DNA from 3 places in the Pseudomonas sp. DR48 genome. Region 3 is predicted to be linked to each of the others. Evidence: predicted binding sites of a transcription regulator. Region 3 holds the regulator's gene; each other region holds the start of a gene.
The links. Region 3 encodes sigma-54, which starts transcription at its own class of promoters, with help from an activator protein. Its sites were predicted from a motif close to ANTGGCATNNANNTTGCTNT; they were not measured.

Region 1 (10,161 bases), 1.0 Mb from region 3:
TGTAGCCAACCACCGCCGACGACATGCACAGGCGTGAATTGCTGTCGATGTTGTTGGTGCCGACCAGCGCTCGCGCCAGTTTGTTGAAGGCGTAGTAATCCTCGGTCAGCAACTGCCCGGAAATGTAGAAGGCCACGCTGTCCGGGCCGTGCTCGGCAATGGTTTGCGCGAAGACATTGGCGGCATGATCGAGGGCGGTGTCCCAGTCGGTGCGGCTGCGGGCCAGGCTTTTGCCAAGGCGCAACTCGGGGTACAAGGCGCGCGCGGTCAGGTCGCCGGTCAGGTGCAAGGTCGAACCCTTGCTGCACAATTTGCCGAAGTTGGCCGGGTGGGTCGGATCGCCGCTGACGCCGAAGATGCGCTCGCCGTCATGCTCGATCAGCACGCCGCAGCCAACCCCGCAGTAGCAGCAAGTGGAGGCGGTGATCTGGCTGTTCATCAGCGTGCTTCCCGCAGGGCCAGCAACACACGGCCGTTCTCGACCCGTGCCGAATGATGATGGGCGCAGCCGATATCCGGGGCCTGGGCCTCGCCGGTTTCCAGGTCGATCTGCCAGTTGTGCAGCGGGCAGGCAACGCGTTTGCCATAGATAAGGCCTTGGGACAGCGGTCCGCCCTTGTGCGGGCAGCGGTCGTCGAGGGCGAACACTTCGTCGTCGCTTGTACGAAAAATCGCGATGTCGCCTTTCGGGCCGGCGATGATCCGGGAGCCGAGGGCATTGATCTCTTCCAGTGCGCAGATATCCAGCCAGTTCATGCCTGCACCTCCAGGTTCTTCACGGGGATGACCTCGAATTCTTTCTTCAGCAGGGGTTGCTCCAGGCGTTCTTTCCACGGGTCCTGTTCGAACGACAGGGAAAATTGCAGGCGCTCATTCAACGCTTTGCGGCGCTGTGGGTCTTCCAGCACGGCTTTCTTGATGTGTTCCATGCCGACCCGTTGCAAGTAGTGCACGGTGCGTTCGAGGTAGAAGGCTTCTTCGCGGTACAGCTGCAGGAATGCGCCGTTGTATTCGCGCACTTCTTCGGCTGTTTTGAGCTTGACGAAAAACTCCGCGACTTCGGTTTTGATCCCGCCGTTGCCGCCGATGTACATCTCCCAGCCCGAATCCACGCCGATAATTCCCACATCCTTGATGCCCGCTTCTGAACAGTTACGTGGGCAGCCGGAGACGGCGAGTTTCACTTTGTGCGGTGACCACATGTTGAACAGGTCATGTTCCAGCTCGATCCCCAGTTGCGTGGAGTTCTGCGTGCCGAAGCGGCAGAACTCGCTGCCGACGCAGGTTTTTACCGTGCGGATGGATTTGCCATAGGCATGGCCGGAGGGCATGTCCAAGTCTTTCCAGACACCCGGCAGGTCCTGTTTCTTGATGCCTAGCAAGTCGATGCGCTGCCCGCCAGTGACCTTGACCATCGGCACGTTGTACTTGTCCGCCACATCGGCGATGCGTCGCAGCTCTGAAGGATTGGTCACACCGCCCCACATCCGCGGGACCACAGAGTAGGTGCCGTCTTTCTGAATATTGGCGTGGGCCCGTTCGTTGATCAGGCGCGATTGTGGATCGTCCTTGGCTTCGCCCGGCCAGGTCGAAATCAAGTAGTAATTGAGCGCGGGGCGGCAGGTGGCACAGCCGTTCGGGGTGCGCCAGTTCAGGTAGCTCAGGGTGCCGGCGATGGTCAGCAGATGCTGTTCGCGGATGGCCTGGCGGATTTGCCCATGATTGAGGTCGCTGCACCCGCAGATGGCTTTTTCGCTTTTCGGTTTGACGTCGGCGGCACCGCCCACGGTGTTGATCAGGATCTGTTCGACCAGCCCCGCACAGGAGCCGCAGGAGCTGGCGGCCTTGGTGTGTTTTTTCACGTCGTCGACGCTGAACAGACCGTGTTCCTGAATTGCCTTGACGATGGTGCCTTTGCACACGCCGTTGCAACCGCAGACTTCGGCGGTGTCGGCCATGCTCATGGCTTTGTCCTGGCCTTGGTGTCCTACATCGCCGAGGGCATGCTCCATAAAACTAGAGCCGCCGAACATCAGGTGATCGCGGATCTCGCTGACGTTATGAGTCCCTCGGATTTGCTGAAAATACCAACCGCCATCTGCCGTATCGCCGTACAGACAGGCGCCGACCAGCACGTCATCCTTGATCACCAGTTTTTTGTAGACCCCGCCGATCGGGTCGGAGAGGGTGATGGTCTCGGTGCCTTCGCCGCCCATGAAATCGCCGGCGGAAAACAGGTCGATGCCGGTGACTTTCAATTTGGTCGAGGTCACCGAGCCCTTGTAGGTGGCGAAGCCCAGTTGGGCGAGGTGATTGGCGCAGACCTTGGCTTGCTCGAACAACGGCGCGACCAGACCGTAGGCGATGCCCCGGTGACTGGCACACTCACCGATGGCGTAGACCCGAGGGTCGTAGGTTTGCAGGGTGTCGTTGACCAGAATCCCGCGGTTGCAGGGGATGCCGGATTTTTCCGCGAGTTCAGTGTTTGGGCGAATGCCGGCGGCCATGACCACCAGGTCGGCGGGGATGATGTCGCCGTTCTTGAACTGCACCGAGCCGACCCGGCCATTGCCGGCATCGTGCAGCGCCTGGGTCTGTTCGCACAGGCGAAAGTGCAGGCCGCGGCCTTCAAGCGCGGTTTGCAGGAGCTGGCCGCTGGTTTTGTCCAGTTGCCGCTCCAGCAGCCATTCGCCGATGTGCACCACGGTGACGTGCATGCCGCGCAGCATCAGGCCGTTGGCGGCTTCAAGGCCAAGCAGGCCGCCGCCGATGACCACGGCGTGTTTGTGGGTCTTGGCGGTGTCGATCATCGCTTGGGTGTCGGCGATGTCGCGGTAGCCGATCACGCCCTGCAGGGTGTTGCCGGGGATCGGCAGGATGAACGGCGTCGATCCGGTCGCGATCAGCAAGCGATCGTATTCGGCCTCGGTGCCGTCTTCGGCGATGACCCGGCGCTTGACTCGGTCGATCTCCACCACCTTGCGGTTGAGCAGCAGCTTGATGTTGTTTTCCAGGTACCAGTCCAGATCGTTGAGCACGATCTCTTCGAAGGTTTGTTCGCCGGCCAGGACGGGCGAGAGCAGGATACGGTTGTAATTGGTGTGGGGTTCGGCGCCGAAGACGGTGATGTCGTACAGCTCATTGCTCAGCTTGAGCAATTCCTCCAGGGTGCGAACCCCGGCCATGCCGTTGCCGATCATCACCAGTTTTAGTTTTTTCATTCAGGTTCTCCGGGAGCTCGGACCCGCCTTATCAGGGCGTTCAGGTCGTGCTCGACAAATTTTGCGCAAACAAAAAAAGGCGTCCCGCTAGCTAACTAGCGAGGACGCCTTTGTCCTGGTCCCGTTCTCTCGGGAAGCGCATCCTTCGTCGTTGAAGGCTGGGCTTTATGTAAGTTGAGAAAGGTAATGCAGCGGTTGTGCCAAGTTGCCAGAACCCGTATTTAAAGAGGGAAATAACAGTTTTGAGTCAAAGCGTCCGACTTATTGCACCGAATCAAAGCGCGTCGCCCATTAATGGAGCGGCCTTTATTTAGATTTTCGTGTCCGTAATAGCGCCTTCGCGAGCAAGCCCGCACACATTGGAAATGCGCTTACCCTGTGGGAGCGGGCTTGCTCGCGAAGGGCGCGACTGGGTATCAACCATGAAACACGAAAACCAGCAGCACCAGATTCACCAGCAACGACACCAGCGCCAACGTCCGCCAGACTTTCAGCGGCTCACGCTCCAGCAGCGGTCTGGGGCGCACGCTCAAGCTGCGACGTTCACCCTGTTCCAGTACCTGCAGCCATTCCTCTGCGGTTTCAAAGCGCTGGGCCGGCTGTACCGCAACTGCACGATCCAGGCTTTGCGCGATCCATTCCGGCAGGTCGGGGCGGTAGCGACTGGCGCTGATCGGGACACCAAACCGTGGGCGCTGGAAGGCTTCGATCTCGCCGTAGGGATAATGCCCGGTCAGCAGGAAATACAAGGTCACACCGACCGCATACAGATCCTGTTGCAGGGATGGCGGGTCGCCGCGAAAGGCTTCCGGCGCGATATAGCTGGGTGTTCCGGGCAGGGCAGACGGTTGATCTTCAGACAGGCCGGGGCAGTAGGCGAGGCCGAAATCCAGCAGGCGTAACTCGCCGTCGTCCCCCAGCAACAGGTTTTCCGGTTTGATGTCGCGGTGCAGGATTTGCCGTCGATGAAGCATGCCGACGGCCCGCAGCAGGCGTTCAGCCAAGTCTTGCCACTGGGCCAACGGTAGCTGCTCAACGCGCTCATGAAGGGCGGCGAGGGTAGATCCGGAATATTCGCGCATCACGTAGTACAAATGCTGACGCTGACTGGCGGCATGCACTTCAGGAAAATGCCGTCCGGCGACGCGTTTGAGAAACCATTCTTCCGACAGCAAGGCTTGCCCGGCCAGATGATCATCGCGCAAGGCAACGGGCAAGGTTTTCAGCAGCCAGGGTTGTTGCTGACTGTCGCGAACCCGATAGAGCAGCGATTGCTGGCTCTGGCCGAGAATCCCGTCGACCTGCCAACCCTCGAACATCTGGCCCGGTTTCAGTGCCGGAGGCAGCGGCCATTGCTGCAAATGAATCAGCGCATCGCCAATGCTTGTCTCACCGAGGGCATCGACACGCACCAACAGGGCGCTGGCATTGTCCTGGCTGCCGGCCAGGTGCGCGGCGCTGACCAAGGTCTGCGCCGCACTGTTAAGGTCCGGTTGATCGCGCAGAATCGCGGCGATGGCGGTGTCACCGAGGACCGCCCAAACGCCATCGCTGAGCAGCACAAAGCTCTCATCGAGGCGCAATTCACCGTCGAGAAAATCCAGCACCAGATGCTGATCGAGGCCCAGCGCACGCTTGAGCACGTGTTGCATGCCCGGCTGATCCCAGACGTGGTCCTCGCTGACCCGTTGCAAGGTGTCGGCGTGCCAGCGATAAACCCGGCAATCGCCGACGTGGGCCAGGGTAAAGCGCCGGCCACGCATGACCAGGGCACTGACCGTGGTGAGCAATGGTTGCCCGCCGCCATTGGCCTGCAACCAGCGATTTTGCGCCAACAGCAGGCGATCCAGCGCCTGCGCAACACCCCAGGTTTCCGGGGTGGCGTAATAGTCCAGCGCCAGGGCCTGCAAGGTCGAACGGGCGGCGAGACCGCCATCGGCGCACTGGCTGACCCCGTCGGCGATGGCGAACAAGAAACCCTTGCTCGCCGCCAGCGCCGGGGCCGGCGTGACCAGGCGCAGGGCGTCCTGGTTTTCCGCGCGTGGACCGATGGCGCTCGCTTCGGCAAAGCTCAGTTGCAGGCTCATTAACGTCTCAGACCCGGGCAGCGGTCACTGCCGCCGAACCCCAAGTGGTTCTCCAGCGACGCTTCACGCCGTGCAGACCAAACCAGGCAAGAACACCGAGGCTGGCGAACAACCACAAGGCCAATTGATAACTGCCGGTGCTTTGCTTGATCGCGCCCATGCCCGCAGCCAGGGCAAAGCCGCCAATGCCGCCGGCCATGCCGATCAAACCGGTCATTACGCCGATCTCACGACGAAAACGCTGCGGCACCAGTTGGAAAACCGCGCCGTTACCCGCGCCCAGGCCAAGCATGGTGCAGACGAAAAGTGCCAGTGCCGCGTAGGAACTTGGCAGGTTGAAACCCACCGCTGCGATGCAGACCGCGGCGACCGTGTACATGCCCAGCAATGTGCGGATGCCACCAAAACGGTCGGCCAGCGCGCCGCCCAATGGACGCATCAGGCTGCCACCGAATACGCAGGCCGCGGTGTAGTAGCCGGCGGTCACAGGGCTCAGGCCATATTGGTCATTGAAATAGCCGGGCAGGGCGCTGGCCAGGCCAATGAATCCACCGAAGGTCACGCTGTAGAAAAACATGAACCACCAGCTGTCGCGGTCGCCCAGGGCTTTGAAGTAGTCGGACACGGACTTGGCTTTCGGCCGTTCAGGCGCGTTTTTCGCCAGCCAGGCGAAGACGATAATGGTCAGGATCAACGGGATCAGGGCGAAACCGAACACATTGCTCCAGCCGAAGGCCGCCGCCAACACCGGGGCGATCAATGCTGCCAGCACAGTGCCCGAGTTACCGGCACCGGCGATGCCCATGGCTTTGCCTTGGTGCTGCGGTGGATACCATTGCGACGCCAACGGCAGGGCGACGGCGAAGGACGCACCGGCCATGCCGAGGAACAGGCCCAGCACCAGCGCTTGCTCGTAGCTGTGAATGCCGAGTTTCCAGGCACCGAACAGGGCAGAGATGACAATCACCTGGCCGATCAGCCCGGCGGTTTTTGGCGACAGGCGATCAGCCAGCATGCCCATGATGAAGCGCAGCACGGCACCGGCCAGAATCGGCGTGGCCACCACCATCCCTCGCTGTTGGGTGGTCAGGTGCAGGTCGGCGGCGATCTGCACCGCCAGCGGGCCGAGCAGGTACCAGACCATGAAGCTCAGGTCGAAATAGAGGAAGGCCGCGAACAATGTCGGGGTATGGCCGGATTTCCAGAAGCTTGAATTCATCGCGCACCTCAGCTGTAGGGAGTCTCGAGAAAGAGTCATGAGCTTGCAGGTGGGGCGCCGCATCGGCCGCACCACCGGCCCCGGTCTCTGGGGCCAAAAACTAAAAAACGCCGCCACCCGATTCGCCATGGGCAAATAAGGTGAGCGACGTCTTTGTCGTAGGTGGGGCAACCGCCGTTGGTTACCTGTAGTGATTACTTAGCGAGATTTGTGCCATGTTCAGGATGATCGTTTCCACGCGCAGCATCTGATCGTTCCCACGCTCCGCGTGGGAATGCATCTCGTGACGCTCTGCGTCACAGCTCGAAGCGGACGCAGAGCGTCCATGGCGGCATTCCCACGCGGAGCGTGGGAACGATCATTGGGCGGGGGGTTAGCCGAGCAGTTCGCTCATGGCAATGATCTGCTCCGCCACCTGAATCAGCTTCTGCTGCCGGCTCATGGCCTGGCGGCGCATGAGGGTGTAGGCCTCTTCCTCGTTGCAGTCTTTCATTTTCATCAACAGCCCTTTAGCCAGCTCGATGCGCTTGCGCTCGGCCAGTTGCTGATCGCGGGCGTTGAGCTGGGCGCGCAAGGCCTGGTCGCTTTCAAAGCGCGCCATCGCAACGTCGAGAATCGGCTGCAAGCGTTGTGCGTGAATGCCTTCGACGATGTAGGCACTGACGCCGGACTTGATCGCCTGACGCATTACGTCGGGGTCGTGTTCGTCGGTAAACATCACGATCGGCCGCGGTTGATCACGCGACACCAGCACCACTTGCTCCATCACATCGCGGCTCGGTGACTCGGTATCGATCAGGATCACGTCCGGACGCACCGTTTCGACGCGTGCGGGCAGGTCAATGGTCAGGCCGGATTCATCGATGACCTCAAACCCGGCTTCGGTGAGGGCGGCTTTCAGGCGACCGACTTTCTTCGCCGTGTCGTTGATCAGCAGGATACGCAACATGTTCGCAGTCTCCTGTCAGCGGGTGGCGAATCGGTGCGAGCTGTCGCTCATGGCGTGCAACTTGAAACTGCGGGCGTAAGCGGCCGGGTCGCTGCCGTCCCAGATTTTGCCGTCGATCAGTTGGCTGGCGCGCATGGCCTGGCCCTCGGCGGCAACACCGACCGCCGCGGCCGCCTCACGGTACAAGTCTAGTTGCTGGACCTGACGGGCCACGCCAAGGTAGTCCGGGTCGTCACGCAACAAGCCCCAGCGGCGAAACTGGGTCATGAACCACATGCCGTCGGACAAGTAGGGCAGGTTGACCTCGCCATTCCCATGGAAACGCAGGGCGTGCGGATCTTGCCAGCGATTGCCGAGTCCGTCGGCGTAATCACCCAGCAACCGTGGCTCGATGCAGTCGAGCGGCGCATCGAGGTATTCCGGCGCGCTCAACAGCTTGGCGGTGCTGCGACGGTTCTCGGTGCTTTCCTCGATGAAGCGGCTGGCCTCCAGAATCGCCATCACCAGCGCCCGCGCCGTGTTCGGGTATTGCTCGACAAAGGCACGGGTGCAGCCGAGGACTTTTTCCGGATGATCGGGCCAGATCGTCTGGGTCGTCGCCAGGGTAAACCCCAGGTTCTGCTTCACCGCACTGGCAGACCAAGGCTCGCCGACGCAGAAACCATCGATGCGACCCGCCTGCAGGTGCGCGACCATTTGGGGTGGCGGCACCACCACGCTGTCGACGTCCTGCAACGGATGAATGCCCTGGCTCGCGAGCCAGTAATACAGCCACATGGCGTGGGTGCCGGTCGGAAAAGTCTGGGCGAAGGTCAGTTTTGGGCGACTTTGGTGCACGTGCCGATCCAGTGCTTCAGGACTGGTCACGCCCAAGGCTTGCAAGCCATGGGAGAGGTTGATGCTCTGACCGTTCTGATTCAGCCCCATCAACACCGCCATATCGGTGGCGGCTACACCGCCGATGCCCAGGTGTACGGCGTAGATCAGGCCGTAAAGGCTGTGCGCGGCGTCGAGTTCGCCGCTGACCAGTTTGTCCCGCAGGTTCGCCCAGGACGATTGGCGCTTGAGGTTCAGGGTCAGGCCATAAGGCTGGGCGAAACCCTGGGTGGCCGCGACCACCACGGAGGCGCAGTCTGTCAGGGCCATGAAGCCGAGGTTGATTTCGGTCTTTTCCGGGGCATCGCTGCCGTTGACCCAGGCGAGTGGGCCCGCTGTGGTTTCATTCATGACTCAACACCTTCCAAAAAAAAACGTCGCCCCAGACCCTTGCGTGAGCAAAGCCTTGTGACGACGCCATTGTCCTTCCACTCATCCCGCCGTTGGCATGAGTGCTGATGCCTATGTCGGTGCAAGGCATATGCCATCGGCCCTTGATTTTGCCGCGTGCCTCGCTTGCGACCCCGATGCCCGGCTATAATCGCCGCCTCATTTCGCCGCCATTCGAGTCAAAGCCGCCCATGTACACCCTGGCCCGTCAGCTGTTGTTCAAACTTTCCCCGGAAACCTCCCACGATCTGTCCCTGGACCTGATCGGCGCGGGCGGGCGTTTGGGCCTCAACGGTTTGCTGTGCAAGGCCCCGGCGAAAATGCCGGTGAAGGTCATGGGCCTGGACTTCCCTAACCCGGTCGGTCTGGCGGCCGGCCTGGACAAGAATGGCGCGGCCATCGACGGCTTCGCGCAGTTGGGTTTTGGATTCGTTGAAATCGGCACCATCACCCCGCGCCCGCAGCCGGGCAACCCGAAACCACGGATTTTCCGTCTGCCGGAAGCCGAGGCGATCATCAATCGCATGGGTTTCAACAACCTCGGCGTCGATCACCTGCTGGCCCGTGTGGCAGCCGCCAAGTACAAGGGCGTGCTGGGCATCAACATCGGCAAGAACTTCGATACGCCGGTTGAACGTGCGGTCGACGACTACCTGATCTGCCTGGACAAGGTCTACGCCCACGCCAGCTACGTGACAGTCAACGTAAGTTCGCCGAACACCCCGGGCCTGCGCAGCTTGCAGTTCGGCGATTCGCTCAAGCAGTTGCTGGCGGACCTGGCGACCCGTCGCGCGGAACTGGCGTTGCGCCATGGCAAACACGTGCCGCTGGCGATCAAGATCGCCCCGGACATGACCGATGAAGAAACCGCGCAGGTCGCGCAAGCATTGATCGAAACCGGGATGGACGCGGTGATCGCCACCAATACCACCCTGAGCCGCGTGGGTGTCGAAGGCCTTGAGCATGGCGAGGAGGCGGGCGGTTTGTCCGGCGCGCCGGTTCGCGAAAAAAGTACCCACACCGTTAAGGTGCTGGCGTCGGAGCTGGCCGGTCGCTTGCCGATCATCGCCGTGGGCGGCATCACCGAAGGCAAGCACGCGGCTGAGAAAATCGCCGCGGGCGCGAGCCTGGTGCAGCTCTATTCCGGTTTCATCTACAAAGGTCCGGCGCTGATTCGCGAGTCCGTCGACGCCATCGCCGCCCTGCGCTGATCTCACACACCGTCAATGTAGGAGCTGTGTAGGAGCTGTGTAGGAGCTGTCGAGTGAAACGAGGCTGCGATCTTTTGACTTTTATTTTTAAAAAAACAAGATCAAAAGATCGCAGCCTCGTTTCACTCGACAGCTCCTACACAGCTCCTACAGGGATAGGTGAACGGGCATAAAAAAGGGCACCTCGAAGGTGCCCCTGGGCCGGAGC
Region 2 (10,161 bases), 2.7 Mb from region 3:
TGAGCGCTGAAAGGCGCTGACTCGAAAACCCCCGATCAGTCCTCTGGACTGTCGGGGGTTTTCTTTTACCTCAAGGAAAGTGGCGGCCGGGCTGACGCCTTCGCGGGCAAGCCCGCTCCCACTGTGATCGCATTTCTCTGGGCCACCCCGGTCGCCTGTGGGAGCGGGCTTGCCCGCGAAGAGGCCTGCACATACCACCAAAACTTCGGCACCACATAAATAATCCCGGCAAAAAAAAACCCCTCTTGCGAGGGGTTCTTTATGCAGCGCTAACCCGCATCAGGTCATCTGAATGATGGTCTGCATGATGGTGCTCTGGGTGGAGATGGTCTTGGCGTTCGCCTGGTAGTTGCTCTGCGCCTTGATCAGGTTGACCAGTTCGTTGGTCAGGTTGACGTTGGACTCTTCCAGGGAGTTGGACTGGATGGAGCCCAGGGTCCCGGTTTCCGGAGCGTCATAGCCCGGGATACCCGAGGCGTAAGTCTCTTTCCAGCTGGTACCGCCAATCGCTTGCAGGCCTTGTTCGTTAGTGAAGCTGGCCAGCGCAACCTGGCCGATGGCCTTGCTCTGGTTGTTGCTGAAGTTGGCGAACAGGGTGCCGGTGCCGTCGATGGTCAGGTTGGTGATCTGGCCAGTGGCGTAACCGTCCTGGGTCGGGATGGAACGGGCGGTGTCAGCGTTGTACTGGGTAGTCTTGGCCAACGAAATGGTTACGCCTGCCGGGTTGGCGGCGGCACCGTTGGCTGTCCAGACGCCATTGGTCACGGTGCCTGGTACCCAGTTGTTCAGCTTCAAGTCAGTGCTGATGACTCCAGGGGGCGTGCTGACCTGAGTCAACTTGCCGCCAGAGTCGAACGACAGTGTCGAAGCGACCGGGGCAGTGACTTTCGGGTCGCTGCCGGTAGCATCCGGGTTACGACCATCGACCAGGGTATAAACCTTCCAGGTGTTGCCAGCCGTTTTCACCATGTACTGATCCATGGTGTGCTGGTTGCCCTGGCTGTCATAGATCGGAGTGCTGAACGACTTGGTGTAGGTCGCCGTCAGTGTCGGGTCGAACTTGCCCGCCGGGACGGTATCGTCGATGACCGGAGCCGTCGAGTTCAAGTTGATCGTCGATGCCACAGCCGAAGTGGACTTCGGCGCCAGGTTCGAGGTGTCCAGTTTCAGGTCAGTCAACACGCCGTTGATGATCTTGCCGTTGGCATCCACGCCGTAGCCTTGCAGGCGGGACGTGTAATCGGTGTTGGTGATGAAGCCGTCCTTGTCGACCTTGAACGTACCGTTACGGGTGTAGGACACCGAACCGTTATTGCTCAAGGCGAAGAAACCCGAACCGTTGATGCCCATGTCCAGCACGTTACCGGTGTTGTTGATGTCACCCTGGGTGAACTGCTGGGACACGTTGGCCAGGCGCACGCCGCTGCCGACCACTTTGCCGCCGCTGCCGAGTTTGGTCGCCGAGTAGACGTCTTCAAATTCAGTGCGGGAGGATTTGAAACCGGTGGTCGCGACGTTGGCGATGTTGTTACCGGTCACGTCCAGTTGTTTGTTGGCTGCATAGAGACCGCTAAGGCCGATATTGAAAGACATATTCCACTCCTTTGTGCCGGGTTAGTCGGCTCTATATACCAATGGTTTGAACTTTGGACAGGGCGACGGGGCCCAGGCCCGCCAGGTTGAGCGTCAGCTCGCCGCCGGTCTGGCTCAAGGTTACGCTGTTGACGGTGGCCGGCAGGTAAACCGCCAGGTCCGTCGCCGTGCCGTTGACCGGTGCACTGGCCTTGATGGTGTAGGCGCCGACCGGAACGGGATTGCCGCTCGAGTCCTTGCCATCCCAGGTAAAGCTGGAACTACCGACCGCACGGGTGCCCAGATCGATGGTTCTGATGGTTTTGCCAGTGCTGTCGGCAACGGTCACGGTGCCGCTGGCGATGGACGACGTCAGGTTGACCGAGCCGTTGACGGCCTTGGTCGGATCATCGACCTGGATGTTGTTGGTCTGCACGATCACGGAACGGCCGACCAGGGAAGACGCCTGCAACGCTTGCGAAGAGCTGTAGTTGCCGGCAATCGAGCTGACCGTGCTGTTGAGCGTGGTGATGCCTTCCAGGCTGCTGAACTGGGCCAACTGGGCGACGAACGCGCTGTTGTCCTGCGGGTCCAGCGGGTTCTGGTTTTTGAGCTGGGTCACCAGCAATTGCAGGAACGCATCCTTGCCCAGCGCCTGACCACCCGTCGCGCTGTTGGTCGCGGAGGCAATGCCGCCCGACGTGGAGCTGCTGGACTTGACGGAAGAGTTCGCCAGAATGTCATTGACGCTGAGGCTGCTGGTGGAATCGGTAACACTCATCTGAGTTGCCCCTTATCACTGACCTAGAGTCAGGACCTTTTGCATCATGGTTTTGGCGGTGTTCATCATTTCGGCGTTGGTCTGGAACGAACGACTGGCGGAAATCATGTCGGCCATTTCTTCCACGACGTTGACGTTCGGGTAGTAGACGTAGCCCTTGGCGTCGGCCGCCGGATGGTTCGGCTCGTAACGCGCCTCAAGGTTGCTCTGATCCTCAACCACGCCCAGCACTTGTACGCCTTGACCGGCCGCGTCCTGGTTCTGGAACAGCGAATCACTGCCGCCGCTCTGGCCGCCCTGGAACATGGTGGCGAACACGGGGTGACGGGCGCGATAGGTCTGGTCGATGCTCGACGAAACGGTTTCGGCGTTGGCGATGTTCGAAGCCACGGTGTTCAAGCGAGTGGTCTGGGCACTCATGCCGCTACCGGCAATGTTGAAAACACTGGATAGAGACATGATTTACTCTCCGCGCAGGGCTGACATCAGCCCTTTGAATTTGCTGTTGAGCAGGGTGAAGCTGGCCTGGAAGCCGACCGCGTTTTCCGCGTAATTCGACTGTTCCAGTTGAGCGTCCACGGTGTTCTGGTCGATCGACGGTTGCATCGGGGTGCGATACATCAGCGATTCGTCGCCGTTACCCAGGCCTTGTGCTTCGATATGACGGTTGTTGGTCATGTTCAAGGCAAAGGTGCCGCCGTTGGTTTTCTCGTTCTGTGCAGCGAGCACTTTGGAGAACTCCAGATCCCGAGCCTTGTAGTTCGGGGTATCGGCGTTGGCAATGTTGTTGGCCAGGACTTCGGCACGCTGGGCGCGAAAGCCCAAGGCTTGTTCGTGGATACCGAGCGCTTTATCGAAGCTGATGCTCATGTCGGGAAACCTTCGGGTGACCTGATTTTCGTAACAGAGACTTAGCAAGCGGCGTGCCAATTCAAAAAAGCCCGTAAACCGGGGCTTTGCGGGGTGGTGGCAAGACGGCAATGCCAGAAAAGCGGCAACCGGTTTCCGCCGTCTGCCGCTTTTCTGCCGCTTTCCCACCGGCAGCACCTATTCGAATGTGGGAGCGGGCTTGCTCGCGAAGGCGGGGTGTCAATCAAAGCAGATGTCGACTGACACGACGCCTTCGCGAGCAAGCCCGCTCCCACATTTGAATTGGAGTGTTTGCGGGATATCGACAGGCACAAAAAAACGGGAGCCCCTGAGGACTCCCGTTTTCATGTGTGCCGCCAATCCATCACTTCGCCTGGTAAATGATCCCCGGGCTGCACTGGACCATCTGGTAGTGATCCGGCAAACCGTTCAGCGCTTCGGAGGCGCCGAGGAACAGATAACCGCCGGGCTTGAGGGTGCTGTGAATGCGCAACAGGATGTCTTTCTTCACCTCGGCGGAAAAGTAGATCAACACGTTGCGGCAGAACACGATATCGAACTTGCCCAGGGCCGCGTAGCTGTCGAGCAGGTTGAACGAGCGAAACTCCACACGGCTCTTGATCGGCGCCTTGATGGCCCAGCGTCCCGGCCCCTTGGGGTCGAAATAACGCTGAAGGCGTTCGGGCGACAGGCCACGGCCGATGGCCAGGCTGTCGTACTCGCCGGTCTTGCAGTTGGTCAGCATGGTGCCGGACAAATCAGTGGCAACGATCTGCACACCCATTTTCAACTGGCCCATGTTGACCCGCTCGAACTCATCGATGGACATCGACAGCGAATACGGTTCCTGACCCGACGAGCACGCCGCCGACCAGATCCGCAGACGTTGGCCGGGGGCCGCCTTGATCGCTTCGGGCAGCACCTTGTTCTTCAAGACTTCAAACGGATAGGTGTCACGAAACCACAGGGTTTCGTTGGTGGTCATGGCATCCACCACCATCTCGCGCAAACCACTGCGCGGCTGGGTCTGAATGCGCTGGACCAGTTCACCCAACGACTTGATACCCTGCTGTTCCATCAGTTTGTTGAGACGGCTCGAGACCAGGTATTGCTTGTTTTCACCGAGCAAAATGCCACAGGCTTTTTCCAGGAATACCCGGAACTGTTCGAAATCCAAATTACCCGTAGACAAAGATACCGCCTCTTAAATCGTGTTGAACCGCCAGGGACAAAAGGCCCCTAGCTGATATCTGCTGCTTTGATCCGGTCGACTACCCGGGATGCCAGGTCATCAGGGCGGAATTTGGCAAGAAAGTCATCAGCACCGACTTTCTTGACCATCGCCTGATTGAATACGCCCGACAACGAAGTATGCAGGATGATATGAAGCTTTTGCATGCGCGGGTCGGCGCGGATCTCCGCCGTAAGGGTGTACCCGTCCATTTCCGGCATCTCGATGTCGGAAATCATCATCAGGAACTCTTCTTCCGGCTTCTTGCCCTCGTCGACCAGCTTGCGCAGGTATTCCAGCGCTTGCCGACCGTCGTTCAACGCCACCACTTCGACGCCGACCGTTTGCAGGCAGCGCGTCACTTGCTTGCGCGCCACCGATGAGTCATCGACCGTCAAGACCCGCAGCGACAATGCTTTGTGCTGGGTTTCGACATCCACCACGCCGACCGAAATCGCTTCCGGTGTCGGCGCCACTTCCGCCAGCACTTTCTCGACGTCGATGATTTCGACTAGCTGATTGTCGACCCGAGTCACAGCGGTCAGGTAATGATCGCGCCCGGTGCCCTTGGGAGGCGGATGAATTTCCTCCCAGTTCATGTTGACGATGCGCTCCACCGAGCGCACCAGGAAACCCTGGGTCTTGGTGTTGTACTCCGTAATGATCACAAACGGATTGCTCTGATCCTTAAGCGCGCCGGAGCCGGTTGCCATTGCCAGATCAAGAATCGGAATGGTCGCCCCTCGGATATTTGCTACACCGCACACGACAGGACTGGACTTGGGCATCAGGGTCAGCTTGGGGCATTGCAGCACCTCACGAACCTTGAACACGTTGATCCCATACAGCTGCTGGCCGTCAAGACGGAACAACAACAGCTCAAGGCGATTCTGCCCCACCAGTTGCGTGCGCTGGTTTACCGCATCCATTACACCAGCCATGCACAGACTCCTACACCAACGCTAAGTGTGTTGCGACGCCCATTCATTGCTAAACGGCACGGCGCTTGCTTTTTAACTCTTATGAACACAGAACCGACATTTTTCCGACGCCTGACATCAACTTCCCGCAAATTGCTTTGTGCGATATCGGCCGTTTGCCTGTTCAACGCTGGCAGCCCTGCCCTTGCTGACGCGGTTACCTTGCCTGACATGCTTATCGGCGTCACTCAGGGCTTTCTTGAGTTCACCGTAGAAGACTATTTGGCTACCAGTCAAACCGAAGGCCGCTACGAAATCGAAGTCAACCGACTCGATCCACGTATGCATATGCCCATGTGCGACAAGGAATTGACAGCCACTCTGGAGAGCCCGGCGACTCCGATCGGACGGGTCACGGTCAAGGTTCGCTGTGATAGCTCATCGCCTTGGACCGTGTTCGTACCCGCTCAAGTCCGCCTGTTTCGGGACGTTGTCACGACCACTCGGCCGCTCAAGCGCGCCGGTATCATCGAGCCCAGCGACGTGATGCTGCGCGAACGCGACATCAGTCTGATCAACCAGGGTTATTTCACCGCGCTGGATCAAGCCATTGGACAAAAACTTACCCGACCAACGGTCGCCGATCAGGTCCTGACGCTGGTCCATCTGGAACAGGCGGAAGTCATCAGCAAGGGCGACCAAGTGGTGATTACCGCGCGCAGTGGTACGCTCAGTGTGCGCATGCCCGGCGAAGCGCTGTCCAACGGCGGCTTGCGTGAACAGATTCGAGTGAAAAACCTTAATTCCAACCGGGTCATCAAGGCGCAGGTGATCGCGCCAGGCCAAGTGGAAGTGGCTATGTAGATATCTCTGGCTCTATGGGTGAAGAGATGGCGCGTTGCCCGGCGGTTCCCTAAACTGTGCACCAGGCAGGACAAGCACTGGCACTTGCACGCTCATTGATAAATGGGCCTAAAGTTTTTGCAGGGAGAGCCGAAAACATGGCAAGCGTCCAAATACCCAGAGGTTTTTTATCATGGTCATCGATTTCAGCCGTTTAAACAGCTCCTCGCCACTTACCGGCAGTACGCGTACCAGCGCCGCGAAGGAAACAGCCGAAGCCGGCAAATCCGCGCCGCTGAATACCCCGGCCGAACAGGCCAGTACCGTCACAAGCGGGGAATCGGTACACCTCAGTAATGAGGCTCAACAGTTGCAGAAGGTCACTGACAAGCTGCGCGATCAGCCTGCCGTCGACAACGCCCGCGTGGCAGAGTTGAAAGCAGCAATCGCCGATGGCAGCTATAAAGTCGACAGCAACCGTGTAGCCAGCAAACTGCTCAACTTCGAAGCCCAGCGCTAGGCCATTGCCTGCGCCAGGCTTTTGGACGCTTAAACCCCAAGGCCAGCCATGCACGATACTAATTTACTGCAACTGATCATCGACGACTTTGCCCCGGCGCAACACTTGCTGGAGTTACTGCAAACCGAGTCCCTCGCCTTGCATGGTCGTGACATGCAACTGCTCGAGGAGATTCTCGCGCAGAAACAGGCACTGATCGTTTTGCTTGACCAGCATGGCCGCAAGCGCAGTGAAATCCTCGCCAGCCTCAACCTGCCGCTCGATCGCACAGGCCTCGAGCAACTTGCCAGCCATTCCAGCATTGGCGAACAGTTGCTGGCACAGAGCGATGTACTGACTGACCTCCTGGCTCAGTGCCAGGCTGCGAACGCCAGTAACGGCCAGTCCATTCTGGTTCAGCAAGCCGCTACGGCCAATCAGCTGAAAATCCTCACCGGCGGCGAACCACCCGCACTTTATGATGCTCGCGGATCCACCGCCAAGCTTGCGAAGCCGCGCCCGCTCAGTCAGGCTTGAGCCTTTGCATCGACACGCCCTATCAAGACACGAAACATGCTGGCAAAATGCTGGCTCGCCGTAGTCATTTTTTGCCTGGAGATTGATTAACCGTGTTCAATACCCAAAGCGCGGAAGACGCCCCGCAGCCACCCAAGGTGCTTACCACACCTCTGGAAATCTCCAGCAACCTGCGCCAGCTTCAGGACAGCCATGACCCACTGATCATCACGTTCCATGAGCGCACCCAGCGCTTTCAGAGCTATCTGGTGGACGTTGATCGCGACCGCAACATGATCGCCCTGGATGAAATGATCCCGCGTGACGGAGAACGGTTTCTGCTGGCCGGAGAACCGTACAAAGTTGAAGGCTTCCACGACGGTGTGCGCATCGCCTGGGAAAGCAATGGCGCGCTGACCATCGATGAGTCCGGCGATACTCGCTGCTATCGTGGCCCCCTGCCCGCTGAAGTGGTTTATCACCAGCGCCGCAATGCGTTCCGTGCAGCGTTGAAACTGGCGCAACTGGTCAGCGTCGAACTGGGTGGCGACAAACTCAAGTCGAGCCTGGGCGGCAAGCTGCTGGACATCTCGGCCACCGGCTGCAAGCTGCGTTTTGAAGGCGACATCACCAGCAGCCTGCAACTGGGCCAGGTCTATGACCGCTTCGTCGCCGCCCTGCCCTTCGGCAACATGACCGCGCCGGTCGAGCTGCGTTACCTGCACTTCGAAGAGAAGATCTCCACTACCTTTGCCGGTGTTCGCTTCCATAACATGAGCGGACTGGTGCAGCGGCAAGTCGAGCGCTTCGTCTATCAGTTGCAACGCGAAGCACGACGTTTCGACAAAGACGACATGTAATACGACGCGTCAACAAAAAAACGGGCAGTCCCTTGCGGTGACTGCCCGTTTTTTTTATGCCTTGGCCTATGGCCGGGCCTCGGTAAAACTCTGCTCGCGGCCCGCGTCCGGATCTTCAGGTGGAGGATCCGCCTGCGGTTCCATTTCCGGTTCAGGCTCCGGTTCGGGGCTGATCGGGCTCTGCATCTGGTCTTGCACCACCTGCTCATCGACACGCGGATCGAGGCACGCCACCAGCGGCGAACTGGACATGCTGTCCGGCATGGCCACGTGATGCAGCGGCGCATCGTCGACCTGATGCAGGTTGGTGACGGCTTTGGGGCGGATGCGCCACACCAGCACCAGCGCAAAGAAACTGAAAAAGGCATAAAGCATGTGGCTGCCAAACAGCTTCATCAGTACACCGGCCACCAACGGCCCGATACTGGCGCCAACGCCGTAGGTCACCAGCAGCATGGCAGTCAGCGAGACACGACGATCCCCTTCGACATGGTCATTGGAGAATGCCACCGCCAGCGGATACAGGCAGAACATCACCAGCGAACAGAAGAACCCGGCGACAAACAAAATCTCCAGCGGCACCTGCTGCATGATGGCCAGCGGCAACGCAGTCAGGGCCAGCACCACCGCAAAACAGCGGATCAACAATGCCCGGTCATAACGGTCGGACAGCCAGCCCAACGGCCACTGCACCACCAGTCCGGCAAAAATACAGCTACCCATGAACAGACCAACCTGCTCGGTGGACAACCCTTGCTGCGAGGCATACAACGGCGCCAGACCGTAGAACGAGCCAATGATCAGCCCCGCCCCCAGCACCGTACTCAACGACTGCGGCACACGCTTGATGAAGAACCGCGGCTCCATTGGCGCCGGATGCAACGGTGCCGGGTGAATCCGGCGTGTCAGGGCCACCGGCACCAGGCACAGCGCGAAGCACAAGGCGACCAGCATCAGCAGCTCCAGGCCCAGCGCCGGGTGCATGACCAGAATCAGCTGACCCAGCACCAGCCCCAGGTAGGAGGCGATCATGTAGCCGCTGAACACCGTGCCACGCTGCGAAGCTTCGGCCTGCTCGTTGAGCCAGCTTTCAATGACCATGTACTGGCACATCATGCCCAGGCCGACGATGATCCGCAGGAATATCCAGGCTGGCAGCCAGTCGATCAGGCCGTGGCCGAGTACCGCCGCGCCAACGATACCGGCGCAGGCCGAATAGGCTCGAATGTGTCCGACCCGGGCAATCAGCCGGTGCCCGATCTTGCCGCCCAGCACCAGGCCAAAATAGTTGGCCGCCATCAACGCACCGACCCACAGGCTGTCGACGTGATCGGCCGCCAGGCGCAAGCCCAGGTACGTACTCAGCAAGCCAGAGCCGATCAACATCATCAGCGAGGCAAAATAAAGCGCTCGAAAAGGTTTCCAGATTTGGCGCATCGGCGTTCCGAGCGGCTCCTTGCAGTGAGAGTCGGGCTATCCGAAAAGATAGACCGTAGACGATGGATCGTCAGGCCTGAGCAGCCAGGACACGGCGCTCCCAGGGCGTAATTTCATCGAAGAAGCTGGTCAACTCCATGGTCTTCGAAGCGACGTAGCCTTCGATGAACTCATTGCCAAACAGTTCCTTCGCCAATTGGCTACGTTTCAGACGTTCAAGAGCGGCATGCAAGGTACACGGCAACGAAAGATTATCCGGCACCTGGAATTCACCCTGGATCGCCTCGCTCGGCTCCAGTTCGTTTTCAATACCGTGCAAACCGGCGGCAAGGCTGGCAGCGATCGCCAGGTACGGATTGGCATCGGCGCCCGGCAGACGGTTCTCGACCCGACGAGCGGCCGGCGAACTGGCGGGAATGCGCAACCCGGCGGCTCGGTTGTCGTGGGACCAGCAGGCATTATTCGGTGACGCGTAGGGATGGCACAAGCGCTGATAGGAGTTTACGTTCGGCGCAAACAGCGCGGTGAAATCCGCCATGCAGGCCTGCTGGCCGCCGATGAAATGACGGAAGGTGGCGGTCGGCTGCCCGGCCTCGTCGCTGAATACATTACGCCCGCTGCCGATCTCGACG
Region 3 (10,161 bases):
ATCGGCGGTTTTTTCCTTGGCCTTGGCCACTTCCCCGGCCCAACCATTGATGGTCTTGTCCAGGTCGTTGCCATTGCGCTGCATCGCATCCGCGAATTGATCGCGGAACAGCTTGCCGATATTGATACCGTTGATGATCACGTTACGCAGCTTCCACTCGCCATTGATCTTCTCGAGTGTGTACGACACGGGATAGATCGCCCCGTTGTTGCCTTTTACGGTCATGCCAACGCTGGTGCGATCACCCGACTCATCCTTGGCAGGATCGACGGTGATGCCCTGGTTGTTGTATTCGAGCAGGGCATTGCCATAGAACTGGAACAGGCCCCGCTTGAAGTTTTCTTCAAAGGTCTTCATCTGCGCAGGCGTGGCTTTGCGCGAGTACTTGACCGTCATGATGCTTTTGGAGATGCCCTCGGCATCCACCACAGGACCGACGATGGTGTTCAACGCCGTGTAAAAATCCTGCGGATCCTTTTTGTACTTCTCTTTGTTGGCCGACAGGTCGGCCAGCATCCGGTTCGTGGTGTCCTGAACCAGTTCGTGCGCGGAAGGCGCTGCCACGGCGTTAGCCATCAACGGCAGGGCCGCCAGTATTACCAACAGGCCACGTCGCAAGGTAGAGATCATTCAAAAGCTCCTCATTTGGCGTCTTTGCTAACGGTATTGAGCAGGAATTTACCGATCAGGTCCTCGAGTACCAGCGACGACTGGGTGTCGTGGATTATCCCACCGTCCTTGAGCAAGGCGGATTCGCCGCCCACGCTGATACCGATGTATTTTTCGCCCAACAGGCCAGCAGTCAGGATAGATGCAGTGGAGTCAGTCGGTAGATTATCTACACGTTTTTCCACCTGCATGGTCACCCGACCAGTGAAACTGTCGCGATCCAGATCGATAGCCGTGACCTTGCCGATGGTCACACCGGCCATGGTCACTTTAGCTCTGACCGTCAAACCGGCGATATTGTCGAAGTAAGCATAAAGTTTATAGGTGTCTGTTGTAGCGCTCGGGGACAGGCCACTCACCCGCAACGCCAGCAACAGCAAAGCCAGGATGCCAGCCAGCAAGAAAAGGCCGACACCGATTTCCAGGGTGCGGTTTTGCATCAGAAATCTCCAAACATCAAGGCGGTCAGAATAAAGTCCAGGCCGAGTACAGCCAAAGAGGCATACACCACGGTCTTGGTAGTGGCACGACTGATCCCCTCGGATGTGGGCTCGCAGTCATAGCCTTGGAATACGGCAATCCAGGTCACGACAAAGGCAAAGACGATGCTTTTGATGATGCCGTTGAGCACATCGTCAGTGAACGTCACGCTGTTTTGCATGTTGGACCAGTAGGAACCTTCATACACACCCAGCCAGTCGACTGCCACCCAGGAACCGCCCCAGATACCCACCACGCTGAAAATCATCGCCAGCACCGGCAGGGAAATGAAGCCGGCCCACAGGCGTGGGGCAACGATGTACTTGAGCGGGTCGACACCAATCATTTCCAGACTGGACAACTGTTCGGTGGATTTCATGTTGCCGATTTCGGCAGTCAACGCGGAACCGGCGCGCCCGGCGAACAGCAATGCCGTGACCACGGGGCCCAGCTCACGCAACAGCGTCAGCGCAACCATCTGGCCGACCGCCTGCTCGGAACCATAACTGGACAGGATGTTGAAGCCTTGCAGCGCCAGCACCATGCCGATGAATACCCCGGAGACCACGATGATCACCAGGGACATCACGCCCACCGAATGCAGTTGCTTGATCAGCAGGCCAAAACCGCCGCCGATGCCACCACGACCGAGCAAGGCATGAAACAGGAAAATCGCCGAACGACCGAACACCGCCAGCGCATCAATGGCGGAATGGCCGAACCGGCGCACGCGTTCTATCAGTGAAATCTTGCGCATCAACGCTTCCCCAGAAGATCTGCGCGGTAATCCGTCGCTGGAAAGTGGTATGCGACCGGACCGTCGGGATCACCTGTCATGAATTGACGAATGCGCGGTTCCTGCGAATTCATCAACTCTTCGGGAGTGCCCTGCCCCAATACTTGCCCGTCACCCACTACATAAATGTAATCGGCGATGCTCGCGGTCTCGGCCAGATCGTGAGACACCACGATACTGGTAATGCCCAGCGCATCGTTGAGCAAACGGATCAGGCGCACCAGCACGCCCATGGCGATTGGGTCCTGGCCGACAAAAGGCTCGTCATACATGAGGATCTGCGGATCGAGGGCAATCGCCCGCGCCAGCGCGACACGACGCTTCATGCCGCCGGACAACTCGTCAGGCATCAGGTCGATTGCGCCACGCAAGCCCACGGCCTGCAATTTGAGCAGAACGATGTCGCGGATCATTTCTTCCGGCAGCTCGGTGTGGACGCGCAGCGGAAAGGCGACGTTCTCGAACACATCGAGGTCGGTGAACAGCGCGCCGCTCTGAAACAGCACGCCCATGTGTTTACGCGCATCGAACAAATCGCTGCGCGACAGCTTTGGCAGGTTCTGGCCGTTGACCCAGACTTCGCCCTTGGTGGGACGCAACTGTGCGCCCATCAAGCGCAACAGCGTGGTCTTGCCACACCCGGAAGGCCCCATGATGCCGGTGACCTTGCCGCGCGGGATACGGATATCGACGTTATTGAAAATGCTGCGCGCACCGCGCTTGAAGGTCAGTCCCTTCAGCTCGACCGCGTAGGCGTTATCGGCACTCATCTAAACTCCTTGCGATGCAGCCTCTCACTCGGACGCCTGGCTCTCTGACGAAAGCACATACCTCCCCGGGCAGGCCGAACTGGCGGCGAACTATATCACTGCAAAGGGCAAGCGCCCAAGGCCCAAGCCGGGGCATGTTCAGCAAGATGACAGGCAAAAAACCTTGTTCGACGAGTATTTGGTAACCGGGAACAACAAAGCATGACGAACTTGCGTGAGGGTTTCGATCATTACCGCTATAATCGCCGCCTTTTCATCAGGCTATACGATTTCTGACATGAGCCAATCCAGCGACCTGATTCAATCCGCCCAACGCACCATCCGCCTCGAGCTGGAAGCCGTACAAGGCTTGCTGCCCCATATCGACGCAGATTTCGTACGCGCTTGCGAGATGATTCTGGCCAGCAAAGGCCGCGTGGTCGTGGTCGGCATGGGCAAGTCGGGACATATCGGCAACAAGATTGCCGCCACACTGGCCAGCACCGGCACCACGGCCTTTTTCGTGCACCCGGCCGAAGCCAGTCATGGCGACATGGGCATGATTACGCGTGACGACATCATCCTGGCCCTGTCGAACTCCGGCTCCACCAATGAAATCGTTACCCTGCTGCCCTTGATCAAACGCCTGGGCATCAAATTGATCAGCCTCACCGGCAACCCCGATTCGCCGCTGGCCAAGGCTGCCGAGGTCAACCTCAACGTTCACGTCGAGCACGAAGCCTGCCCGCTGAACCTGGCACCGACCTCTTCAACCACCGCTGCACTGGTCATGGGCGATGCCCTGGCCGTCGCGCTGCTGGAAGCCCGCGGCTTTACCGCTGAAGATTTCGCCTTTTCACACCCGGGTGGCGCGTTGGGCAGACGCCTGTTGTTGAAAGTCGAAAACGTCATGCACGCCGGACAAGAGCTGCCGCAGGTCCAGCGCGGCACCCTGCTAAAGGACGCGCTGATGGAAATGACCCGCAAGGGCCTCGGCATGACCGTGATCCTGGAAGCCGATGGCAAACTCGCCGGCATCTTCACGGACGGTGATTTGCGTCGCACCCTGGACCGCAGCATCGACATCCACAGCGCCACCATCGATCAGGTCATGACCGCACACGGCAAAACCGCCCGCGCCGAAATGCTTGCGGCCGAAGCCCTGAAAATCATGGAAGACCATAAGATCAACGCGCTGGTCGTGGTCGACAGCGACGACCGGCCGGTCGGCGCCTTGAACATGCACGACTTGCTGCGTGCAGGAGTAATGTAATGAGCACGGACCTGCTGCAACGCGGCAAACAGATCAAACTCGCGGTGTTCGACGTCGACGGCGTGCTGACCGACGGACGGTTGTACTTCCTTGAAGACGGTAGCGAATTCAAGACGTTCAACACCCTCGACGGCCAAGGCATCAAGATGTTGATGGCAGCCGGCGTGCAGACCGCTATCATCAGCGGCCGCAAGACCCCGGTGGTCGAACGTCGGGCGAAGAACCTCGGCATTCCACACCTTTATCAGGGGCGCGAAGACAAACTGGTGGTGCTGGACGAACTTCTGGCCCAACTCAACCTAAGCTATGAACAAGTTGCCTATTTGGGTGACGACTTGCCAGACCTGCCGGTGATTCGCCGCGTTGGCCTGGGCATGGCGGTGGCCAATGCCGCCAGCTTCGTACGTGAAAACGCCCATGGCATTACCCTGGCCCGCGGTGGCGAGGGTGCCGCTCGTGAATTCTGCGAATTGATCCTGCTCGCCCAGGGCCGCCTTGATGCGGCCAACGCCGCGTACCTGTGAGCCCATTATGTTGAGCAAAAAGATTCGTAACATGCTGTTGTTCAGTTGCATCGCGGCGCTGTTCGCCGCGGTCGGCTACTGGAACATCAGCCCGGAACGCTTCCTCGATAAGGCCGTAGCCAAGGTCGACGAAAGCGCCATTGACTATTACGCCACCAACGCCCACAGCGTGCAGTACCTGCCGGACGGCAAATTGCAGTACGAAATGACGTCCGACAAGGTTGAACACCTGAAAGCGACCGAGGTGACGTTGCTGACCAACCCCGACCTGAACATGTTTCGCGGCACCCAGTTTCCGTGGCACGTCCAGAGCGAGCGAGGAGAAGTCAATCCCGACGGCACTCAGGTCGAACTGATTGATTCAGTGCGCATCACGCGTTTCGACGAGAAAAACCGCAAGACCCTGATTACCACCACCCGTATGACTGTGTTCCCCAAGGAGCAATATGCGCAGACCGATCAACCCGTTAGAATCGACGGCGCTGGCGGTGTATCGACAGGCAACGGAATGAAAGCGTACTTGAAAGAAAGCAGGATACACCTGCTATCGAACGTAAGAGGACAGTATGAGGCTCGTTAAAACTCTCCCTATTTTGCTCAGTCTGGGCGCAGCACTGGGAAGCGTGAGCGCCTGGGCTCTGCCGAACGATCAAGAGCAGCCTATCCGCATTCAGGCCGACGATGCCCAACTGGACGACAAGAATGGCGTTGCCACCTATAAAGGTGACGTGATCATCACCCAGGGCTCGATGATCGTTAAAGGCAACACCGTGACCATCACCCGCACGCCGACCGGTGAAATTGACGTGGTGACCTCGGTGGGCAACCTCGCCTACTTCGAACAATTGCAGACCGCCGGCGATACCAAGCCTGTTCAGGGCTGGGGCATCACCATCCAGTACCACGCCGCGCAAAACCGCATCGTCCTGATCGATAAGGCAAAAGTCATCGACAAGGACAACAACATCACTCAAGGCGAGAAAATCGTCTACGACACCGTCAAAAAGCTTGCGAGCGCCGGTCGCGCCACAGGCAACAAGGTCACCGAAGCGCGCCCACGCATCGACATGGTGATCCAGCCCAAGCCGAAAAACGACGCGAAAAAGGCTCCATAATGGCAACTCTGAAAGCTCAGCATCTGGCCAAGAGCTACAAGAGCCGCCAGGTCGTGCGTGACGTCAGCCTGTCAATCGACAGCGGTCAGATCGTCGGCCTGCTGGGCCCTAACGGCGCCGGCAAGACCACCTGCTTCTATATGATTGTCGGCCTGGTGCAGGCCGATCAGGGTCGTGTGCTGATCGATGACCTGGACGTCAGCCACCAGCCAATGCACGGTCGTGCAAAGGCCGGTATCGGCTATCTTCCGCAAGAAGCGTCGATTTTTCGCAAACTGTCGGTGGCCGACAACATCATGGCCATCCTCGAGACCCGCAAGGAGCTCGACAAGGACGGTCGTCGCAAGGAACTGGAAAGCCTGCTGCAGGAATTCCATATCAGCCACATCCGTGACAACCTCGGCATGAGCCTGTCCGGTGGTGAGCGCCGCCGCGTGGAAATCGCACGCGCCCTGGCCACCAACCCGAAATTCATCCTGCTCGACGAACCATTCGCCGGTGTGGACCCGATTTCGGTGGGCGACATCAAACAGATCATCTACCACCTCAAGGCCAAAGGCATTGGCGTGTTGATCACTGACCACAACGTCCGTGAGACCCTTGATATCTGCGAAACCGCCTACATCGTTAACGATGGACAGCTCATTGCCGAAGGCGACTCCGCCACAATCCTGGCCAATGACCTGGTGAAAGAAGTCTATCTGGGCCATGAGTTCCGCCTGTAAGCACTGAGGTGTCTGGCTGGTCGCCCGAGCGCTTGTCTCGATAAAAAATCAACATTTTTTTATTGTTACGGCGCTCTAGGCAAACGCTGCAGTTTCGGGCATATAATTTGCTTATGTTTGGCGCTCCGGCGCCCTGTAGTGGATGGCGCATGTGCGCCGGCGAATAAGGTGTTTAGCCCCTGCCATGAAACCATCGCTAGTCTTGAGAATGGGCCAGCAGCTGACGATGACACCGCAGCTGCAACAGGCCATCCGCCTGCTCCAATTGTCGACCCTGGACCTGCAACAGGAAATCCAGGAGGCTCTGGAGTCCAATCCGATGCTCGAACGCCAGGAAGAAGGCGACGACTTCGATAACGCCGACCCCTTGGCCGACAAAGCCGAACAACAACCCAACGCCGATGTTTCAGAGCCCTCCTACCAGGAAACCGCCCCGACGGTGGACAACCTGGAGGAAGGTGACTGGAATGAGCGCATTCCCAACGAGCTGCCCGTCGATACGGCATGGGAAGACGTTTACCAGACCAGCGCCAGCAGCCTGCCGAGCAGCGATGACGACGAGTGGGATTTCACTACCCGTACATCGGCCGGTGAAAGCCTGCAAAGCCATTTGCTGTGGCAGCTGAACCTGGCACCGATGTCCGACACCGATCGCTTGATCGCCGTGACCCTGATCGATTGCATCAACAATCAGGGCTACCTGGACGAAACCCTCGAGGAAATCCTCGAAGCCTTCGATCCGGAACTGGACATCGAACTGGACGAAATCGAAGCCGTCCTGCATCGCATCCAGCAATTCGAACCGGCCGGTATCGGCGCCCGCAACCTGGGCGAATGCCTGCTGCTGCAACTGCGCCAGCTGCCAGCCAAGACACCTTGGCTGGCGGAAGCCAAGCGCCTGGTCACCGACTACATCGATCTGCTCGGTAGCCGCGACTACAGCCAGCTGATGCGCCGCATGAAGCTCAAGGAAGATGAACTGCGCCAGGTGATCGAACTGGTGCAGAGCCTCAACCCGCGTCCGGGCTCGCAGATCGAGTCGAGCGAAGCCGAATACGTCGTCCCTGACGTGATCGTGCGCAAGGACAACGAGCGCTGGCTGGTCGAGCTGAATCAGGAATCGGTGCCACGGCTGCGGGTCAACGCCCAATATGCCGGTTTCGTGCGCCGCGCCGACACCAGCGCCGACAACACTTTCATGCGCAATCAGTTGCAGGAAGCACGCTGGTTCATCAAGAGCCTGCAAAGCCGCAACGAAACCCTGATGAAAGTGGCCACCCAGATCGTCGAGCATCAGCGCGGCTTCCTGGAGTACGGCGACGAAGCGATGAAACCGCTGGTCCTGCACGACATTGCCGAGGCAGTGGGCATGCACGAGTCGACCATTTCACGGGTGACCACACAGAAATTCATGCATACCCCTCGGGGCATTTATGAACTGAAATACTTTTTTTCCAGCCACGTCAGCACCTCCGAAGGCGGCGAATGCTCGTCCACGGCGATCCGCGCAATCATCAAAAAACTGGTTGCGGCGGAAAATCAGAAAAAGCCGTTGAGTGACAGCAAGATCGCTGGTTTACTGGAGGCACAAGGCATTCAGGTGGCTCGCCGCACCGTCGCCAAGTACCGCGAATCCCTCGGGATCGCGCCTTCGAGCGAACGCAAGCGGTTGATGTAGAGCCACGCCACAGCGTTCCAGTGGTAGATCATCTGGTCTACCGCTTTATGCACTGGCAACGAAGGAGAAGCTGTATGCAAGTCAACATCAGTGGACACCAACTGGAAGTGACCGAACCTCTGCGCGCCTACATCGGCGAAAAACTCGAACGATTAGAGAGGCATTTCGACAAGATCACCAACGTGCAGGTCACGATGTGCGTCGAAAAGCTGAAGCAGAAAATCGAAGCCACGTTGCATATTCCCGGCAATGAAGTGGTCGCCAACGCGGAACATACCGATATGTACGCGGCGATCGACTTACTGACCGACAAGCTCGATAAACAACTCAAAAAGCATAAGGAAAAGACCCAAAGCCTGCTCCAGGGCGCTACCGGTCGTTAACACTCCCAACCCATGATCCGACTTGAAAACATCCTGACCCCCGGCCGTTCTCTCGTGAACGTGCCGGGCGGCAGTAAAAAGAAAGCCCTTGAGCAAATTGCCACCCTGATCGCCCGGGAAGTGCCGGATCTGGAGATGCAAGATGTCTTCGAGGCTTTGATTGCCCGTGAAAAACTCGGTTCGACCGGTTTTGGCAACGGCATCGCCATCCCTCACTGTCGCATCAAGGGCTGCGAAGCGCCCATCAGTGCCCTGATACACCTTGAAGCCCCCATCGATTTCGACGCCATCGACGGCGCCCCGGTTGACCTGCTGTTCGTGCTGCTGGTCCCGCAGGCCGCTACCGATGCGCACCTGGAGCTACTGCGCCAGATCGCCAGCATGCTCGATCGCAAGGAAGTGCGCGAAAAACTGCGCAGCGCCCCGAGTAATGAAGCCTTGTATCAGGTCGTCCTGAGCGAGCAAAACGGTCATTAATCATGCGCTTGATCATTGTCAGTGGCCGTTCCGGCTCAGGTAAAAGTACCGCACTCGATGTTCTCGAGGACAACGGCTACTACTGCATCGACAACCTGCCCGCCGGCTTGCTGCCGGAACTCGCCGAGCGCGCGCTGATTCATACCGAGCTCGCACAACCGCTGGTCGCGGTATCCATCGATGCCCGCAACCTGCCCAGTCATCTGTCGCGATTTCCGGAACTACTGGAAGAAGTGCGCAGCCGGCACATCAAATGCGATGTGCTGTACCTGGACGCCGACGAAGAAACACTGCTCAAACGGTTTTCGGAAACCCGCCGTCGCCACCCGCTCAGTACCGCCCACCGTTCGTTGGCCGAGGCGATTCAGGACGAGACCAGTTTGCTGGGGCCGATTGCCGACCTGGCCGACCTCAAAGTCAACACCACCAACCTGAACCTGTATCAGTTGCGCGATACCATCAAGTTGCGCCTGCTGAACCAGCCGGACAGCGGCACTGCGTTCCTGGTGGAGTCGTTCGGATTCAAGCGAGGCATGCCAGTCGACGCAGACCTTGTGTTCGACGTGCGCTGCCTGCCCAACCCTTACTGGAAGCCGGAGTTGCGCGAGCTGTCCGGGCTTGATCAACCGGTGGCCGAGTACCTGGCGGCGCAACCGGACGTCGAAGAGATGTTCCAGGACATTTCCTCCTACCTGCTAAAATGGCTGCCGCGCTTCGCTGCGAGCAACCGTGCTTATGTCACCATTGCCATTGGCTGCACCGGCGGGCATCACCGCTCCGTCTACCTGACCGAACGTCTGGGCCAGGTTCTGCAACAATCCCTGAAGAACGTCCAGGTCCGCCACCGCGACCTCAGCTAAAGGATTCACATCGCGATGCCTGCTCTGGAAATCGAAATCATCAACAAGCTGGGCCTGCATGCCCGCGCTTCGGCAAAATTCGTTGGCGTTGCGGGTCAATTCAAGGATTGCACAATCAGAGTTGGACGCACGCCAGAATCCACCGTCGACGGCAAAAGCATCATGGCCATGATGATGCTCGCTGCTGGCAAGGGCACGAAGATCCACCTCAACACTGAAGGCGAGCAGGCACAGGAAGCGCTGGATGCCCTGGTGCAGTTGATCAACAACTACTTCGACGAAGGCGAATAACCGCCCCCTTTATGTAGCAGTTCGCTCCCACGGGGGCGGTGCAAGATGCAATAAAAAAGGCGCGCCACCCAATCGGGTGGCGCGCCTTTTTTGCGCTGCGATAAGCGTTAGCTACCGGCCACGGTCATCCGCTCGATCAAC

Region 1: a site for sigma-54 is predicted at 8,822-8,841, ahead of K5K95_RS17990 (CmpA/NrtA family ABC transporter substrate-binding protein). Genes of this name have one in related genera too.
Region 2: a site for sigma-54 is predicted at 3,265-3,284, ahead of flgB (flagellar basal body rod protein FlgB). Genes of this name have one in related genera too.

The regions. Positions count from the first base shown of each region.
Region 1 is NZ_CP081946.1:3,961,304-3,971,464, forward strand. It holds gene K5K95_RS17960 (nitrate reductase) at 1-439, opposite strand, end outside; gene nirD (nitrite reductase small subunit NirD) at 439-756, opposite strand; gene nirB (nitrite reductase large subunit NirB) at 753-3,221, opposite strand; gene K5K95_RS17975 (bifunctional protein-serine/threonine kinase/phosphatase) at 3,638-5,308, opposite strand; gene K5K95_RS17980 (nitrate/nitrite transporter) at 5,316-6,527, opposite strand; gene K5K95_RS17985 (ANTAR domain-containing response regulator) at 6,901-7,476, opposite strand; gene K5K95_RS17990 (CmpA/NrtA family ABC transporter substrate-binding protein) at 7,492-8,703, opposite strand; gene K5K95_RS17995 (quinone-dependent dihydroorotate dehydrogenase) at 8,934-9,953, shown strand.
Region 2 is NZ_CP081946.1:254,144-264,304, forward strand. It holds gene flgE (flagellar hook protein FlgE) at 280-1,593, opposite strand; gene flgD (flagellar hook assembly protein FlgD) at 1,625-2,353, opposite strand; gene flgC (flagellar basal body rod protein FlgC) at 2,369-2,812, opposite strand; gene flgB (flagellar basal body rod protein FlgB) at 2,816-3,223, opposite strand; gene cheR (protein-glutamate O-methyltransferase CheR) at 3,588-4,415, opposite strand; gene K5K95_RS01185 (chemotaxis protein CheV) at 4,463-5,395, opposite strand; gene flgA (flagellar basal body P-ring formation chaperone FlgA) at 5,477-6,238, shown strand; gene flgM (flagellar biosynthesis anti-sigma factor FlgM) at 6,411-6,737, shown strand; gene K5K95_RS01200 (flagella synthesis protein FlgN) at 6,786-7,253, shown strand; gene K5K95_RS01205 (flagellar brake protein) at 7,346-8,092, shown strand; gene K5K95_RS01210 (MFS transporter) at 8,159-9,529, opposite strand; gene K5K95_RS01215 (glutamine synthetase family protein) at 9,600-10,161, opposite strand, start outside.
Region 3 is NZ_CP081946.1:2,955,401-2,965,561, reverse strand. It holds gene K5K95_RS13325 (phospholipid-binding protein MlaC) at 1-630, opposite strand, end outside; gene mlaD (outer membrane lipid asymmetry maintenance protein MlaD) at 642-1,109, opposite strand; gene mlaE (lipid asymmetry maintenance ABC transporter permease subunit MlaE) at 1,109-1,906, opposite strand; gene K5K95_RS13310 (ATP-binding cassette domain-containing protein) at 1,906-2,715, opposite strand; gene K5K95_RS13305 (KpsF/GutQ family sugar-phosphate isomerase) at 2,993-3,967, shown strand; gene K5K95_RS13300 (KdsC family phosphatase) at 3,967-4,491, shown strand; gene lptC (LPS export ABC transporter periplasmic protein LptC) at 4,499-5,071, shown strand; gene lptA (lipopolysaccharide transport periplasmic protein LptA) at 5,058-5,606, shown strand; gene lptB (LPS export ABC transporter ATP-binding protein) at 5,606-6,331, shown strand; gene K5K95_RS13280 (RNA polymerase factor sigma-54) at 6,516-8,009, shown strand; gene hpf (ribosome hibernation-promoting factor, HPF/YfiA family) at 8,084-8,392, shown strand; gene ptsN (PTS IIA-like nitrogen regulatory protein PtsN) at 8,405-8,869, shown strand; gene rapZ (RNase adapter RapZ) at 8,872-9,729, shown strand; gene K5K95_RS13260 (HPr family phosphocarrier protein) at 9,745-10,020, shown strand; gene pmbA (metalloprotease PmbA) at 10,128-10,161, opposite strand, start outside.